2 regions of the Pseudarthrobacter xylosi genome follow, and region 2 is predicted to be linked to the other one. Evidence: riboswitches for the same ligand, from Rfam matches in the RefSeq annotation. Region 2 holds a riboswitch; the other holds the start of a gene.
The links. A riboswitch is a leader RNA that binds a small molecule or an ion and turns the genes downstream of it on or off. The one in region 2 is predicted to bind glycine.
Positions count from the first base shown of each region.

Region 1: another riboswitch for glycine. It lies ahead of gcvP (aminomethyl-transferring glycine dehydrogenase); the one in region 2 lies ahead of ACZY1F_RS17580 (MFS transporter).

Region 1 is NZ_JBVAYT010000002.1:26,533-33,699, reverse strand. Features, by position in the region: gene ACZY1F_RS04205 (peptidoglycan bridge formation glycyltransferase FemA/FemB family protein) at 1-1,038, opposite strand, end outside; gene ACZY1F_RS04200 (lipid II:glycine glycyltransferase FemX) at 1,126-2,262, opposite strand; gene gcvP (aminomethyl-transferring glycine dehydrogenase) at 2,419-5,295, opposite strand; glycine riboswitch at 5,494-5,591, opposite strand; gene ACZY1F_RS04190 (TetR/AcrR family transcriptional regulator) at 5,687-6,226, opposite strand; gene ACZY1F_RS04185 (MFS transporter) at 6,294-7,167, shown strand, end outside.
Region 2 is NZ_JBVAYT010000009.1:98,572-105,738, forward strand. Features, by position in the region: gene ACZY1F_RS17565 (2Fe-2S iron-sulfur cluster-binding protein) at 1-808, shown strand, start outside; gene ACZY1F_RS17570 (TetR/AcrR family transcriptional regulator) at 1,361-1,924, opposite strand; gene ACZY1F_RS17575 (MFS transporter) at 2,249-2,695, opposite strand; gene ACZY1F_RS17580 (MFS transporter) at 2,851-3,498, opposite strand; glycine riboswitch at 3,919-4,025, opposite strand; glycine riboswitch at 4,027-4,124, opposite strand; gene ehuB (ectoine/hydroxyectoine ABC transporter substrate-binding protein EhuB) at 4,742-5,650, shown strand; gene ehuC (ectoine/hydroxyectoine ABC transporter permease subunit EhuC) at 5,657-6,289, shown strand; gene ehuD (ectoine/hydroxyectoine ABC transporter permease subunit EhuD) at 6,294-6,950, shown strand; gene ehuA (ectoine/hydroxyectoine ABC transporter ATP-binding protein EhuA) at 6,956-7,167, shown strand, end outside.

The sequences.
Region 1 (7,167 bases), on a different contig from region 2:
GTTGAAGTAGATGTAGTCCTGCTTCGTGCCACCAATGACGCAAACCACCTCGTCACCGAAGCAGACGAAGTGGATGGCGGCCACCGTTGCCACTCCTACCGAGTCCGGGAAGCGCTCGATGTCCTTGAGGCTGCGCTCGTAGCTGTCCACGAGGTCCTGGACCACCTTGAGCCGGTTGGCCTTCTTTTTGCTGCCGGTCTCCTCCACTTCACGGCGGAGTTCGGCGGCGGACGCTGATTCCGCTTCCAGGCGCTCGGTGATGGACTTCCGGTACTCGGGGATGTCGATCTTGGCCATCATGAGTTTGGTGAACTCGCCGGAGGTGGTCCGCAAGAGCTGTTCGTAGTATTCGCGTTCCCGGTAGAAGAAGCCCTTTTCGTCTCCCGCGGTGCTCAGCGCGTCGTAGAACTCGTCAAGGGTCTCCAAGGTGGCCTGCTCCAGGAACACGCCGTTCTTTTCGGCCTTCCGGATGGCCTTCCGGGTCCGGTAGCTGGTGCCCATGATGAGCTCCTCGGCGTCGTTAATGCCGTCGAGCTGCTTGATGAACATCCAGTTCACGTTGGCGAAGTTCATCTCCGAGCCCTGGTGTTCAAGACCCAGGGCCGCCAGTTCCGCCACGAGCGGCCTGTTGTCCACGATCTCGGGGTGTTCGGCGCCGTCGGCGTCGCGGGCGATGTAGGTCAGGTTCGGGGAAATCCGCAGTTCGGCAGCCTTGCGTTCCGCGGCACGTTCCTTGAGGAGCCCGACGACGTCACGCACCAGGGCGGCGTCCGCGTAGTCCAGGAGGGGGCCCTTGGCGCACTCGCACACCTTGTAGCCCCAGCGGTTGGTGGTGTAGTTCAGCTTCCCGGCGGCGACCAGTTCGCCGTCGCGCCTGACACCGAACAGTTCCACCACCTGGCCGCGGGCGCGCTGGAAGCGGGTGAAGTCAGCGGACTGGATGAAGTTGTTTTGCGCGTGCTTGAGCGAGAAGGCCTCAAACTCTGCATCGCTGAGGACGCTGAGCTCGAGCCCGGCTCCGGCCTTGGTTGGATTCACAGAAGTAACCTCATCTATGGCTGCGCTGCCGTGGGGCATGCGCGGGCGTTCGTGGTGTGGATGGTGTGCGTAGCTGGTGGTGGTCTGTCAGTAGAACTGCTGGCCGGTACGTGCGGTTTCGAGCCGGCGGAAGATCCGTTCCGCGCCCCTGAGCCACAGGGCGTGCCTGACGGGTGACAGCACGTAGTCGTAGCAGCCGACGAAATCCGTGACCGTCTTGGTGAAGCTGGTCTTGAACATGCCCATGCCATACAGGTGGTGGGTCTTGTCCTTGATCAGGGCGGAAGGCGGTGTGCCGCAGAAGTCATACTCGGTACAGCCGAGTTCCTGCATTCTCCGGATGGCCTGCCACTGGACCAGGTGCGAATCGCCGTATTGCTTCCTGTTCTGGGTGGAGCCACCGTCCTTGTAAGTCGCCTTGGATCCGTAGTTGATCACAAAGGCGCCCACACTGGGTTTGCCTTCTTCATAAACAAAAAAGAAGCTGCCTTGGCCGCGGTTGCAGAATTCGTCCCAGAACCGTGTGTAGTAATCGAGGCTGCGCAACGGCATGGAGCCCTTGGCGTTCACGGTGTCAGCCATCAGGTCATACAGCGCCCGGTACGTTTCCGGACTCGGCTCCGGTTGCACCACTGCGCAGCCTTCGCGTTCCGCCCGGCGGATCGCGTTGCGGGCGCGGGAGGAGATGAACCGGAACACCTGGTTCTCCGGGGCTGCGATGTCCAGCAGCGCGGTGGAGTCATTGGATTGGATGTTCGGAGTCTTCACCAGGCCGGCGGCGGCAAGCTGCGCCCGGGCTTCCGGGGTGGATGTGATGTCAGGTTCAATCTTGATGGTGAAGACATTGAGCTTCCGGCTTCGGGCGAACGCAGCGCACGCGTCCAACACCGGCTTGAGGTCCTCGACGGCACCCAGGTCGGGGCCCTTGATCAGGTACCACAGGCGGCCCAGCACGGGGAATTTCTTCTCCAGCACCAGGTTGTAGCTGGCGGTCCCGGCAGATTCCAGGACCAGGAAGCGGGCGGTCCAGCCGCTGCCGTTCTTCACGGACGCGTAGGCGGCGGACTGCAGCATGTTGCCGCCGTTCGGGTTGGCCGTGACGTGCTTGTCCCAGTTCTCAATTTCCTCCGCTGTGGCAAAGCGGGCGGTGAATTCTCGCAAGGCGGCCGTGTCCAATCTCAGGGTTTCGTGCGCGGTTCTGTACTCGTGGCTACGTGCGGACATGTAGCCACAAGTCTAAAGCCTCCGGTCAGGGCGGTAGGTCCCCGGCATCCTCTGGGCCCACACCGGCAGGGTCCCCTGGCCGAGCTTGCGAGGCTAGGGTGCCGGTGGGGCGCAGCACGCGTGAAAACTCCGGCTTGCCGGGTCCGGGCCCTGACTCTAGTTCGCGAATTCCTCGATGGGCGGGCAGGAGCAGATGAGGTTGCGGTCCCCGGCGGCGCCGTCGATGCGGCCGACGGGCGGGAAGTACTTGTCCTGCTTGAGTGAGGCGAGGGGGAAGGCGGCCTGCTCACGCGGGTACTCCCGGGTCCAGTCGGAGGATACGACGGCGGACGCGGTGTGGGGTGCGTGGCGCAGCGGGCTGTTCTCCACGGTGAAGTCACCGTTGGCGACCTGGTCGATTTCCTTGCGGATGGTGATCATCGCATCGATGAACCGGTCGATCTCCACCAGGTCCTCGGACTCGGTGGGTTCCACCATCAGCGTGCCCGCAACCGGGAACGCCAGGGTGGGGGCGTGGAAACCGTAGTCGATCAGGCGCTTGGCCACATCCTCGGCGGTCACGCCGGTCTTCGCCGTCAGCTCACGCAGGTCCAGGATGCACTCGTGCGCCACCAGACCACCCTCGCCCGTGTACAGCACCGGGAAGTACTCGTTCAGCCGTGCCGCAACGTAGTTCGCCGCGAGCAGCGCCGACTTCGTCGCCTCGGTCAGGCCCTCGGCGCCCATCAGCTTCACATACGCCCAGGAGATCGGCAGGACACCGGCGGAGCCGTAGTTGGACGCGCTGATGGCCACGCCTGTTGATCCGGCGGAGCCGGACTCGTGGGCTGCCTTGTTGGCATCACCGGGCATAAACGGTGCCAGGTGCGCCTTGGCTGCGACCGGGCCAACACCCGGGCCGCCGCCGCCATGCGGGATGCAGAAGGTCTTGTGCAGGTTCAGGTGCGAGACGTCGCCGCCGAACTTGCCCGGCTGCGCCAGACCCACAAGCGCATTCAGGTTGGCGCCGTCCACGTAAACCTGGCCGCCCGCCGCATGCACGGCGTCACAGATCTCAGTGACATCGGCGTCGTACACGCCGTGGGTGGAAGGGTAGGTGATCATGATGGCCGAGAGGACATCCTGGTGGGCCTCGATCTTGGCGTTCAGGTCCGCATGGTCAATGCTGCCGTCCGGTGCCGTGGCCACCACAACCACCTTCATGCCCGCCAGGACGGCCGAGGCGGCATTGGTGCCGTGCGCCGAGGCCGGGATCAGGCAGACCGTGCGCTGGTCATCGCCCCGGGAGAGGTGATAGCCACGGATCGCCAGCAGGCCCGCGAGCTCACCCTGGGAGCCCGCGTTCGGCTGCAGGGACACCTGATCGTAGCCGGTGATTTCCGCGAGGTCAGACTCCAACCCGCCAATGAGCTCGCGCCAGCCCACCGTCTGGGAATCCGGGGCGAACGGGTGGATCGAGGCGAACTCCGGCCAGGAAATGGCTTCCATCTCCGCGGTGGCGTTCAGCTTCATGGTGCACGAACCCAACGGGATCATGGTCCGATCCAGCGCCAGGTCCCGGTCACTCAGCCTGCGGATGTAACGCAGCAACTGGGTCTCGGAACGATGCGTGTTGAACACCGGATGCTGCAAGTACTCGGAGGTGCGGAGCACGGCGGTATCCAGTGCGAACTCGGTGTCTGTGCCGGCGGCCAAGTCCACCACGTCGGCGCCGAAGACTTCCAGGACACCGGCGACGATGGCCGGGGTTGTGGTTTCGTCGGCCGAGACGCCGATGGTGTCGCCGTCGATGTGGCGCAGGTTGATGCCTTTGGCTTCGGCTGCGGCAACAAGAGCCGAGGCCTTGCCGGGCACGGAAACCGTGACGGTATCAAAGAAGGTTGTGTGCAGTACATCCAGGCCGGCCGCCTTCAGCGATGCGGCGATGACTGCAGCGTGGCGGTGGACGCGCTCGGCGATTGCCTTGAGGCCGTCGGGGCCGTGGTAAACGGCGTAGAAGGAGGAGACGATGGCCAGCAGCGCCTGCGCTGTGCAGATATTGGACGTGGCCTTCTCACGGCGGATGTGCTGCTCACGCGTCTGCAGCGCCAAACGGTACGCGGGAGTCCCGGCGTCGTCCTTGGACACCCCGACAAGACGGCCCGGCATGGACCGCTCCAACCCCTTCGCCACGGCCATGTAGGCCGCGTGCGGGCCGCCGAAGAACAACGGCACCCCGAAACGCTGGGTGGAGCCGACGGCGATATCCGCGCCCTGCTCCCCGGGAGGGGTGATGAGCGTCAGCGCCAACAGGTCAGCCGCGACCGTGACGAGCGCACCGCGTTCCTTGGCGGCTGCGATGACCTCGGCGTGGTTGAAGACCCGGCCGGACACGCCCGGCTGCTGCAGCACGATGCCGTTGATAACACCCTCGGGCAGGCCGGCGGAGAGGTCAGCGACCTCCACCTCGAACCCGAGCGCCTCGGCGCGGCCCTTGACGATGGCGATGGTCTGTGGCAGGCAGTCAGCATCCAGGACGGTCTTGCCGTCCCGGGCCTCCTTGTTCTTATTTGCCCGGCGCATCATCAGCACGGCCTCGGCCACGGCGGTGGCTTCATCCAGCAGGGAGGCGTTCGCGATGGGGAGGCCCACGAGGTCCTGGACCATGGTCTGGAAGTTCAGCAAAGCCTCGAGCCGGCCCTGGGAAATTTCCGGCTGGTACGGGGTGTAAGCGGTGTACCAGGCCGGGGCCTCGAGGATGTTCCGGCGGATCACCGCGGGAGTGACGGTGTCGTAGTAGCCCTGGCCGATCATCTGCACAGCCGTCTTGTTCTTCGCCGCCAGCTTCCGCAGCTCCGCAAGAACCTCAACCTCGCTCAGGGCGTCCTTGAGGGCCAGCGGCTTGGCCTGCCGGATGGAGTCGGGGACGGCAACGTCCACCAGTGCGTCCACCGTGCCGTAGCCGACAGCCTTGAGCATGGAGTCGATATCGGCCTGGCGGCGGGCGCCAATATGCCGGTCAACGAAAGTGGCCGAGGCCGAATTAACACTCACAAGGAACTCCATTACTAAGGCGGCGCAAGGTACGCCACATCGACTCGGGTTCCTCCCCGCTCTGTCTGGGACCTGAGGGTTCCGCGCAGCCTGCTTCCGCAAAGCTGGCGCTTGCACCGTCGGCGGGCACAGCGGTCCTGACATTCCGGAGTGATCCGGGATATTTCAGGCGGACGGCCTGCCACTTTCCAGAGTTGCCTGGCCGCGGCGGTACGTGGGCCTGAGAGATTCCTGGGGAGGATTTGCTCCTACGGCGCCTGTTGTACCTACTAACAGAACTCTCCCGCCGCAGATCAAAGGCATATTCAGATTTCGTGCCGGCCACAGATGACCGCCACGAGGTCCAATTCTCCTACGCCCCGCGCCACCGGGCAAATGAGGTCTCCGGGGTTCAGTCCCGCAGCCGCTCCACGGCGGCAAGAAGCTCCTCGATGTCTCCATGGCGGACCCGGCCGTCCCCGGTGGTGCCGCTTTCCCACATGGCGTTGAAATACAACCCGTCCCCCATATACAGCACGGCTTTCGCCATGGCCGGGCCGACGTCGGCCGCGATCAGGTCCAACCACTGCTGCTGGATGGCGGCAAAGCGGCGCCGGGCCTCTTCATGGGCCACTTCGGCCAGCCGAGTGGCGGCCACGAAGGAGCGGTCCATCGGCGAATCGGACCAGACCGAGGAACGGATGAAGTAGGTGGCTGCACCATCGGCTGCTGCCGCCATCAGCGCCAGATCCTCGACGGCCAGGCGGTCCAACCGTTCCAGTACCGCAGCGATCAGCGCTTCCTTGTTGGGGAAATGGTAGAGCAATCCACCTTTGGACACGCCGGCCCGTTTGGCCACGGCGTCCAATGTGGCAGCCCGCTCCCCCACATCGATCAGGAGTTCTTCAAAAGCATCAAGGACTGCATCGCGTGCGACGGGATTTCTGGCCATGGCTTCAATCATGCACGCTCCGGGTCCCGTTTCTTAACTATACCGTCTGGACGGTATAGTTATTAGCATGACGTTGTCCGCACAGTTCAACCAGACCACCCCAAGCACCTCCGCGTCCGCAGCCGAGGTCCAGCCGTCAGGGCCCGCCAAGGCGCCCTGGCGCGACTGGCTCGCGCTGGCCCTGCTGATGTTTCCGGTGCTCCTGGTTGCGGTGGACAACACTGCGCTGACGTTTGCGCTTCCGGCCATCGCGAGCAGCTTGGAAACGACCGGAGTCCAGTTGCTGTGGATTGTGGACGCCTATCCCCTGGTGCTCGCCGGATTGCTGGTTGCCATGGGCAGCCTGGGTGACCGGATCGGGCGCCGACGGCTGCTGCTGACCGGCAGCGTTGGATTCGCCGCGGTCTCAGCAGCAACAGCCTTTGCCCCCAGCGCGGAGTGGCTGATAGCCGGACGGGCGTCGCTGGGATTCTTCGGCGCCATGCTGATGCCCTCAACCCTGTCGCTGATCCGCAACATTTTTCCGGACCCGAACCGGCGCCGGCTGGCCATAGCCATTTGGGCAGCCGGCTTCTCCGGCGGCGCCGCCCTGGGTCCCATCTTTGGCGGCTGGCTGGTGGAGCAGTTCTGGTGGGGCGCCATCCTGCTGGTCGCCGTGCCCATCATGCTGCCCCTGCTGGCGTTTGGTCCCGCGTTCATCCCGGAATCAAAGGATCCGCGGCCCGGACGGGTGGACGTGCCCAGCATCGCCCTGTCCCTGCTGGTTATGGTGCCTGTTGTGTATGGCATCAAGGAACTGGCGACCGAAGGTTTCGGGGCCGCTCCGTTGGGGCTTGTTGTCTTTGGCCTGGCCATGGGGGTCGTCTTTGTTCGCCGCCAGCAGCGGCTGGCCAGCCCCCTGCTGGACATGTCCCTGTTCGGCAACCGGGTGTTCAGCACCG
Region 2 (7,167 bases):
GGATACCCTGCAGGTGCTCCCACCTAGCGGCATCTTCACCCCCGCCTCACTCGACGTCGACCTACTTCTCTTCGCAGCAGGCAGCGGGGTTACTCCCATAATGTCGATCGCCCGCAGCGCCCTTGCGGCTGGAACGGGTCAGGTCGTTGTCTTCTACGCCAACCGTGACGAACTGTCGGTTATCTTCGCCAGAGAATGGGCAAGCCTGAGCGCTCAGCACCCCGACCGGCTACAAGTCGTGCACTGGCTGACGTCAGTTCAGGGGCGTCCTACGCAGGAACAACTTGCCGCCTTTGCGGGCCAGCACTCCGCATCCGACGCTTTCGTTTGCGGTCCAGCAGCGTTCATGAAGTTGACGATTGCGGCGCTCGAGGAGCGCGGTTTCCCTAGGGATCGCTGCCACCAAGAGAAATTCGTATCGCTCCGCGCCAACCCATTCGGAGATGCCACCAGGGTCGCGGTGGAAACTGCAATGAGCGATCCCGTCAGTGGTGGGCTTGACGGGGGCAATGAGATTGACCCAGTGCGGCAGCCGGCCGCACTCGAGATCGAGCTCAACGGTAAATTGCACAACTTCGCTGACTGGACCCCAGATCGCACACTGCTTGAGTTTCTGGAGAGCAAAGGTGTGAAGGCGCCCTACTCCTGCCGTGAGGGCGAGTGCGGCGCGTGTGCGGTCCGTCTGCTCGGGGGCGAGGTCACGATGATTCGCAACGATGTTTTGGACGAGGAAGAACTTGCCGAAGGTCTTCGTCTTGGCTGCCAGTCACTACCGACCAGCGATCGGATCCGCGCTACGTATTCCTGACGGGTCCCGGGCATTCAACAGGGTGCGTGTGAAGGGACCCCCCACGCGGGCACTCGTTTGCTCCGACTACGCGCCTCTGCCGGGGCGGGAGCACACCAAATGAATTTCGAGGATGCCGGCCACTAGCCCGGCTTCTGCGGGCTGGCCCATCCCGGTCGCACTTAACTCCGGCACGAAGCGAACGTTTGCCATTTCCGTGTGTCCCCGAATCCAACGGGAGGCTTAGCGTGGGTGCAGCCGGTAAAAGTTCCCGGTCGCGGTGTTGTTCGCCTCGATGCTCGCAGTGTCGCGCCGGTAACGATCAGGATCTCGGGCTGCTCGCACCGGCTGTTGTAAGTGCGCCATAGCGGCACCGGCTCGCCGTCTCTCCATGTCCTTCCTGCCACTTACCGCAATTCGTCAGGACCTAACCTCGCCGTGTAAAGCATGAAGGTGCTCCCTGCGGGATGAGTGGTACCCAAACATTCGTCCAGAGGAGAAAACACGAGCCGCGTAGGGGTAGCGGTCGGCTGCCACGCCTATGACCTGCCAAATGCTCCGAGCGGTCGAGACTCAGAAGTGCGACCGATATGTCAGGTCGATGAGTAGATCCCTTAGTTGACGACGGCTCTCATCCTCTCGCAGTGCACCCCACATCGGGGCTGCACTTGCACCGTCCGCAGCCGACGTGACAACCTGCAGCAGCTCCGAGGGAAGACCGTCCTGGCCTAAATCTGTCGCCCATCGTGCTGCATCGTCCCGGGCAACTGCTTCGATAGCTGGAATGCTGACCAGTTGAGCGATTACGGCTGTACGATCTCGAGCCGAGGTCTGATCGGAGCGGTCCACGAAACACGCCCGAATGTAGCTACGCGCCAGCCGGCCAACCTGGGTATCTTCAGGGTCCAGTAACTCAAAAACATTGCAGCGAAAATTCTCGAGGGCGTCCTGAACAAGAGAGAGCAGGAGCTTTTCTCGAGTCGAGTAGTGGTAGATGAGTCCCCCTTTGCTGACGCCGGCCTCCGCGGCCACATCGTCTAGGCTCGCCGACATTCCTCGCGCACGGATTGTGCGCAAAGCGGCATCCAGCAAAATTCGCCGAGTCTGCTCCGGGGATCGTCCCGCGACTCGTCCCATCAGAGGCTCCTCGTCTTCGAATAGGGTTGGCTATCACGACATTGCCGCCGTCCACGAGGGAGCCCTAGCGTTCGCGAACTTCCGACTCATCTGTGGACCTCGAGTAGGCTCGACGGCGTCCGCACCCCAGCATAAGCTCCCGACTGTCGCAATTAACTTCAGGGAACACTACGGCGTTGGTATCCAAGCACACAGAGTTCTTAGCGCAGGAAGGGCACGAAGCTTCCGGGACGCTGATGTGGAGGAATCTGCGAAGCCAAGGTCGGCTCGATCCTAAAGTTCAGGTACCCACTCGCTTATCCTTTGTTTGGGTAGAGCCGGTGCTTAGAAACGGCCGCCATTCACTGTCGAACGGCTGTAATGGAGCAGAGTTAGCGCGATGATTGCGAGAGCCATCACGACACCCGCGTACAGATACACGACGTTCCTGAGACCAAGTTGCGGAACCAATAGCCCCGCAACCAAGGTTGGTACCCCGAATGCGATGTAGCTGTTGAGATAGAGGGACGACAGCAGCCCGCCGCGTTGCGTCGCTGGCAGGCCGGCGACCACGAGCCGTAGGCCGCCCTGGAACGCGGCGCCGAAACCGATTCCACCCATGATGCTTGCAGCAACAAAAGCCCAGACGTTGCCCAACGCCACAGCGGCAACCAGCGACGCAGCTCCAAAATTCAAGGCAAGACCACCAAGGATCATAACTTTGCCGCCTGCAAACCTGAGAGTCAGCACGCCGACAATGCCGCTACTGCCCGTGAGTGCGAGGATCGTCAAGGCAGCGTACGTGGGGGACTGAACCCCAAGCAATGTCTTTGTCATACTCGGGCCGGTCCCTAGATACAAGCCCAGCAGGGCCCAGCTGGCGCAGAAAAAACCTAGAGCTACCACGAACCGACTGCGGACCTCCTTTGGCACCGTCATCGTCGGGATTAGCGATCGCCAGGCGCCGTAGCGACGCGGGTGTTGTCTTTCAACGCCAGGGATGCCAGAAGCGCCGGCACCAGCGCACCGAGGAAAACCAGGTAAGACGCATGCAACGGGTCGGGGAAGAATTCCACGAGCACGCCTGTGATTAGCGCTCCGAGGCCGAGCGAGATCGGAGGTAACGCCCCACTGAGCATCGCCACGAATGCATGCCGGGGTGGAGGGGCGTAATCCAGGAGAGCAGCTCCCAGCGTCCCGAATCCAAGGCCCGAAGCTACTCCCTGGAGAATTCGTGCGATTACGAGTTGACCCACCCCGTCGGCAAAGGCAAGAAGGGTCATGGAAATCGCAGCGGTGAGCAGAGCTGCAAAGATGACAGGCTTTCTACCTACGTGGTCTGAGAGGCGCCCGGCCATCAACAAGGTTACGCCTAGCCCGAGGAGGTAGCCCGCGAAGACGACGCTCGTCATCAGGGGCGACAGACCCCACCGTTCCGCGTAAATGGGATGGAGCGGAGTGGGAGCCCCCGATTGGGCCGCGATCAATCCCAAACCCACGGCCACCACCGCGAAAGAATTGCGGACCCGACGGCAGCTTTGAAAGGGCAGATCATGAACAGTGCCGACTTCTGTCCACCCCTTATTCGGACTCATTCAACGGGCTCCTTCCCTTCATCAGCAACGCCACGCGGCCGTAGCGCAGACGATGGATTCGACTCTCGGTCCGCCGGGGGCGACGCGTTCGTTGGAGGGGCTGTTCAGCTATGTGACCATCTGCGGTTGGGACGATCTCTTTTCGCCTGTGGAACACGGTTGTACTCTCCTGGCGGATTTGGATGCGAAGCTGTGAGCAGGGTGCTGTCTTCCTGGCGGGTGCTGCCTGAGCTTTCAATGTGCGCGAGTTGGGCCGTGCTTTCCCAGCCGTTCTTGCGCTGCGGTGGCCAAGCGCCAGGCCGGCGCGGTAGGTAGAGCGGGCCGGAGGGCCGGACATGGCACTAAGGAATCCGATCTCGTCGGCTTCCTGCTGGAACTCCATAACTCAGGTGGCGCCGAAGTGCCACGATGATTCGGGTTCCTCCCCGCTCTGTACTGGACCTGAGAGTTTCCGTATTGCGCTGCTGATAGCAGCGCGCCGCTTGCACCGTCGGTGAGCCCGATATCCGGACTGCTCTCCAGAGTTGCCTTACCGCGGCGGTACGTGGGCCTGAGAGATTCCTGGGGAGGATTTGCTCCTACGGCGCCTGCTGAACGTACCGGCAGGTCTCTCCCGCCGCAGATCATGAGCGTGTGCCACTGGTGAGTGACACGGTTCACAGATTAGCTGCAGATCAGGTGAGGGGCAAGCTATCCGTTCCCGGACCTATTGACATGAGGCAACAGGGCTATCCCGTTCTACGTCGCACGGGGGGCGATCTCTCCGGGTCGATGGCGGAGCGCGGGAGTGGTCACAAGCTCCTTCCAACCCTGGGCCAGCGAGTCAAGAGTTGAGGGTGTTACCCGGCATTTCCACCCATGTAGATTTCTCTGCCTTTGAATCCTAAGTCGTGGAAGTTGCCGCGCTCTTTGGTTGGGGTGCCTCTACGGCTGCTCAGCCTCGAAACTGCGACATGCAAATTTCAAGGCGCTCTTTGCACATGGGAGTACGACTCGATCCTTCGTCGTCCTAAGGCCGTCAGCTAGTCAGAGGCGCCCCTGAACCGCCGGTAAACGAAGATGTCATCGAAAGAACAAAACTGGGTCTCGGCCGAGCATGAGGTCGGACCCGACGACACACAGACGAATGAATCAGGTAATACAGATAAACACGTTGACGAGTTCTTTGAATGATGTTGTACTTGTCTTAATTCACCAGCACTTACCCGGAGCTGGAACCAATCAAGCGGACTTGGGAGTCAACATGGCCAACTTTTCACGGCGTGAACTGCTTATAAGCGGTTCACGTTTGGGCGTTCTTGCGGGAGCCGCCCTTGCTGTACCGAGCTTTCTGACAGCCTGTGGCGGCCAGTCCAGCACATCCTCCGGCGGCGGCAAACTGGCTGAGCTTCAAGCCAAGAAGAGCGTCCGCATCGGAGTCGCGAACGAAAACCCGTACGGATTCGTAAATTCGAACGGTGAGGTTAAGGGTTTCATCGTCGAAACCTTGGCAGCCCTGCTCCTCCCCCTGGGAATCACGACTCTGGATCCCGTTGTCGTCCCATTTGATGCATTGATCCCCGGCGCAGCATCCGGTCGCTTTGACCTCATTGCAGGTGGCACTTATATCCGTCCGGAGCGCTGCCAGGCAGTCGCCTTCACCAACCCGGTTTACCGCTCAGGAGGTGCCTTCCTCAAGCGGGCGGGTGAGAATGTACCTGTACACAGCCTTCTCGATGTGGCAGCCAATTCTTCCGTGCGTATCGGTACGCAGACTGGCACGAGCCAGGTCGCTGAGATTGAGGACGCTAAGATCCCGTCTTCACAAGTAGTCAAGTTTGGCGCTGACACGGAGTCCATTGCGGCTCTGAAAGCCGGTCGCGTCGACGTCATCTACTACCCGAGCCTTCAGGCGGCGACACTGATCTCAACCAACCAGGGTGCCGTCGAACGTGTTGCGCCCTACGATCAGATCATGAAAGACGGTAAGCCCGTTTTCAATTACGGTGCACTGGCGGCGCGTACAGGCGATACTGACCTGATCGACGCTCTGAACAATGGCTTGAAAACGATCCGTGACGACGGGACGCTGAAGAAGATCTTCGCCAATTATGGCCTGACCGAAGATGAAATCCCCGAGGCGTCAGTTACTGCCGCCGACTTGTGCAAATGATCGCTGATGAACTTCCTTCCACCTCTGCTTGAGGGCCTCTATAACTCGCTCCTGGTAACCCTTGGAGCAGGTGCTGTAGCACTGGTGCTCTCCTTCGTTGCCGGTTTGGCGTTGATCACGCCCTGGCGTGCGCTCCGGGCGCCCGCCCGCATCTACGTTGAGATCTTCCGCGGTACGTCCGCATTGGTTCAGATTTTCTATTTCTTCTACGTCCTTCCTTTGGTGGGCATCGAGCTCAGCCCCATGACCGCCGGCATCATGGCTCTGGGCATGTGCTTTTCGGCCTACGGGGCGGAGATAGTGCGTTCGTCTATCCAAGCAGTCGACAAGGGTCAGTGGGAGGCGTCTCACGCCCTCTCATTTGGTTGGGGCACGGCAGTCCGTCGAGTTATCATTCCCCAGGCTCTGCGGCGGATGCTGCCGCCATTTGGAAACTTGCTCGTGGAACTCCTTAAGGCAACCTCACTCGTGTCCCTTATTGGAATCACGGAGCTCGCTTTTACCGGAAGCTCCCTGGTTCGCTCGACAGGAGAAAATGTGCTTGTTTATCTCCTGGTCATGGCCGTCTACTTCGCAGCCGCATATCCGTTGAGTCTGCTGGTCCGGCATTTCGAGCGACGTATGACGAAGGCGTGGTGAGCTGATGCGATTCAACCTGGAATTTGCACTTTCCATTTTGCCCGAACTACTGCAAGGAGCAATCCTCACCCTCGCCGCAACCTTGGGCGGCATGGCCCTGGCCCTGGTCGGGGGCTTGATTCTGAGCGTCTTCCAACAGTCGCCCTTGTGGCCCGTACGTTTCCTCGCCAACGCGTACATCGCTGTCGTGCGCAGCACACCGTTGCTCGTGCAGCTGTTCTTTCTTTTCTACATCTTGCCTGAATTCGGAGTAACGGCGCCCGCATTTTGGACGGGGGTCCTCGGGCTCGGGCTGCACTACAGCGCTTACACAGCCGAGGTTTACAGGGCCGGCCTGGAAAACGTACCGCGCGGTCAGTGGGAAGCTGCCACTGCTCTCCATCTGTCGACCAGGGATACCTGGACCAAAGTGATCATGCCTCAGGCGATCCCTCCGATGGTGCCGATGCTTGGAAACTATTTGATCTCGATGTTCAAGGACACGCCTATCCTGGCCACCATCACCGTGATCGAACTTTTCGGTGCAGCAAACCAAGTGGCTGGCATCACCTACCGATATTTTGAGCCCTACACGCTGGTTGGTCTGATTTTCCTTGCGTTGAGCATCCCCTCCGTCCTTCTTATCAACCGCGCTGACCGTCGCTTCAGCCTCGTTAGGTGATTTCCATGAACAACAACAGCCCTAGTCTGACTCCAGCGGCTATATTCCGCGACGTTCAGAAGTCTTTTGGCGAGAACAAGGTCCTCAAAGGTCTCGACCTTACGATTGCGGACGGTGAGAAGGTCGCAATCATAGGTCCCAGTGGTTCGGGCAAGACCACTGTGCTGAGGCTGCTCATGGGCCTGGAAAAGCTGTCGGGCGGACATATAGAAATATT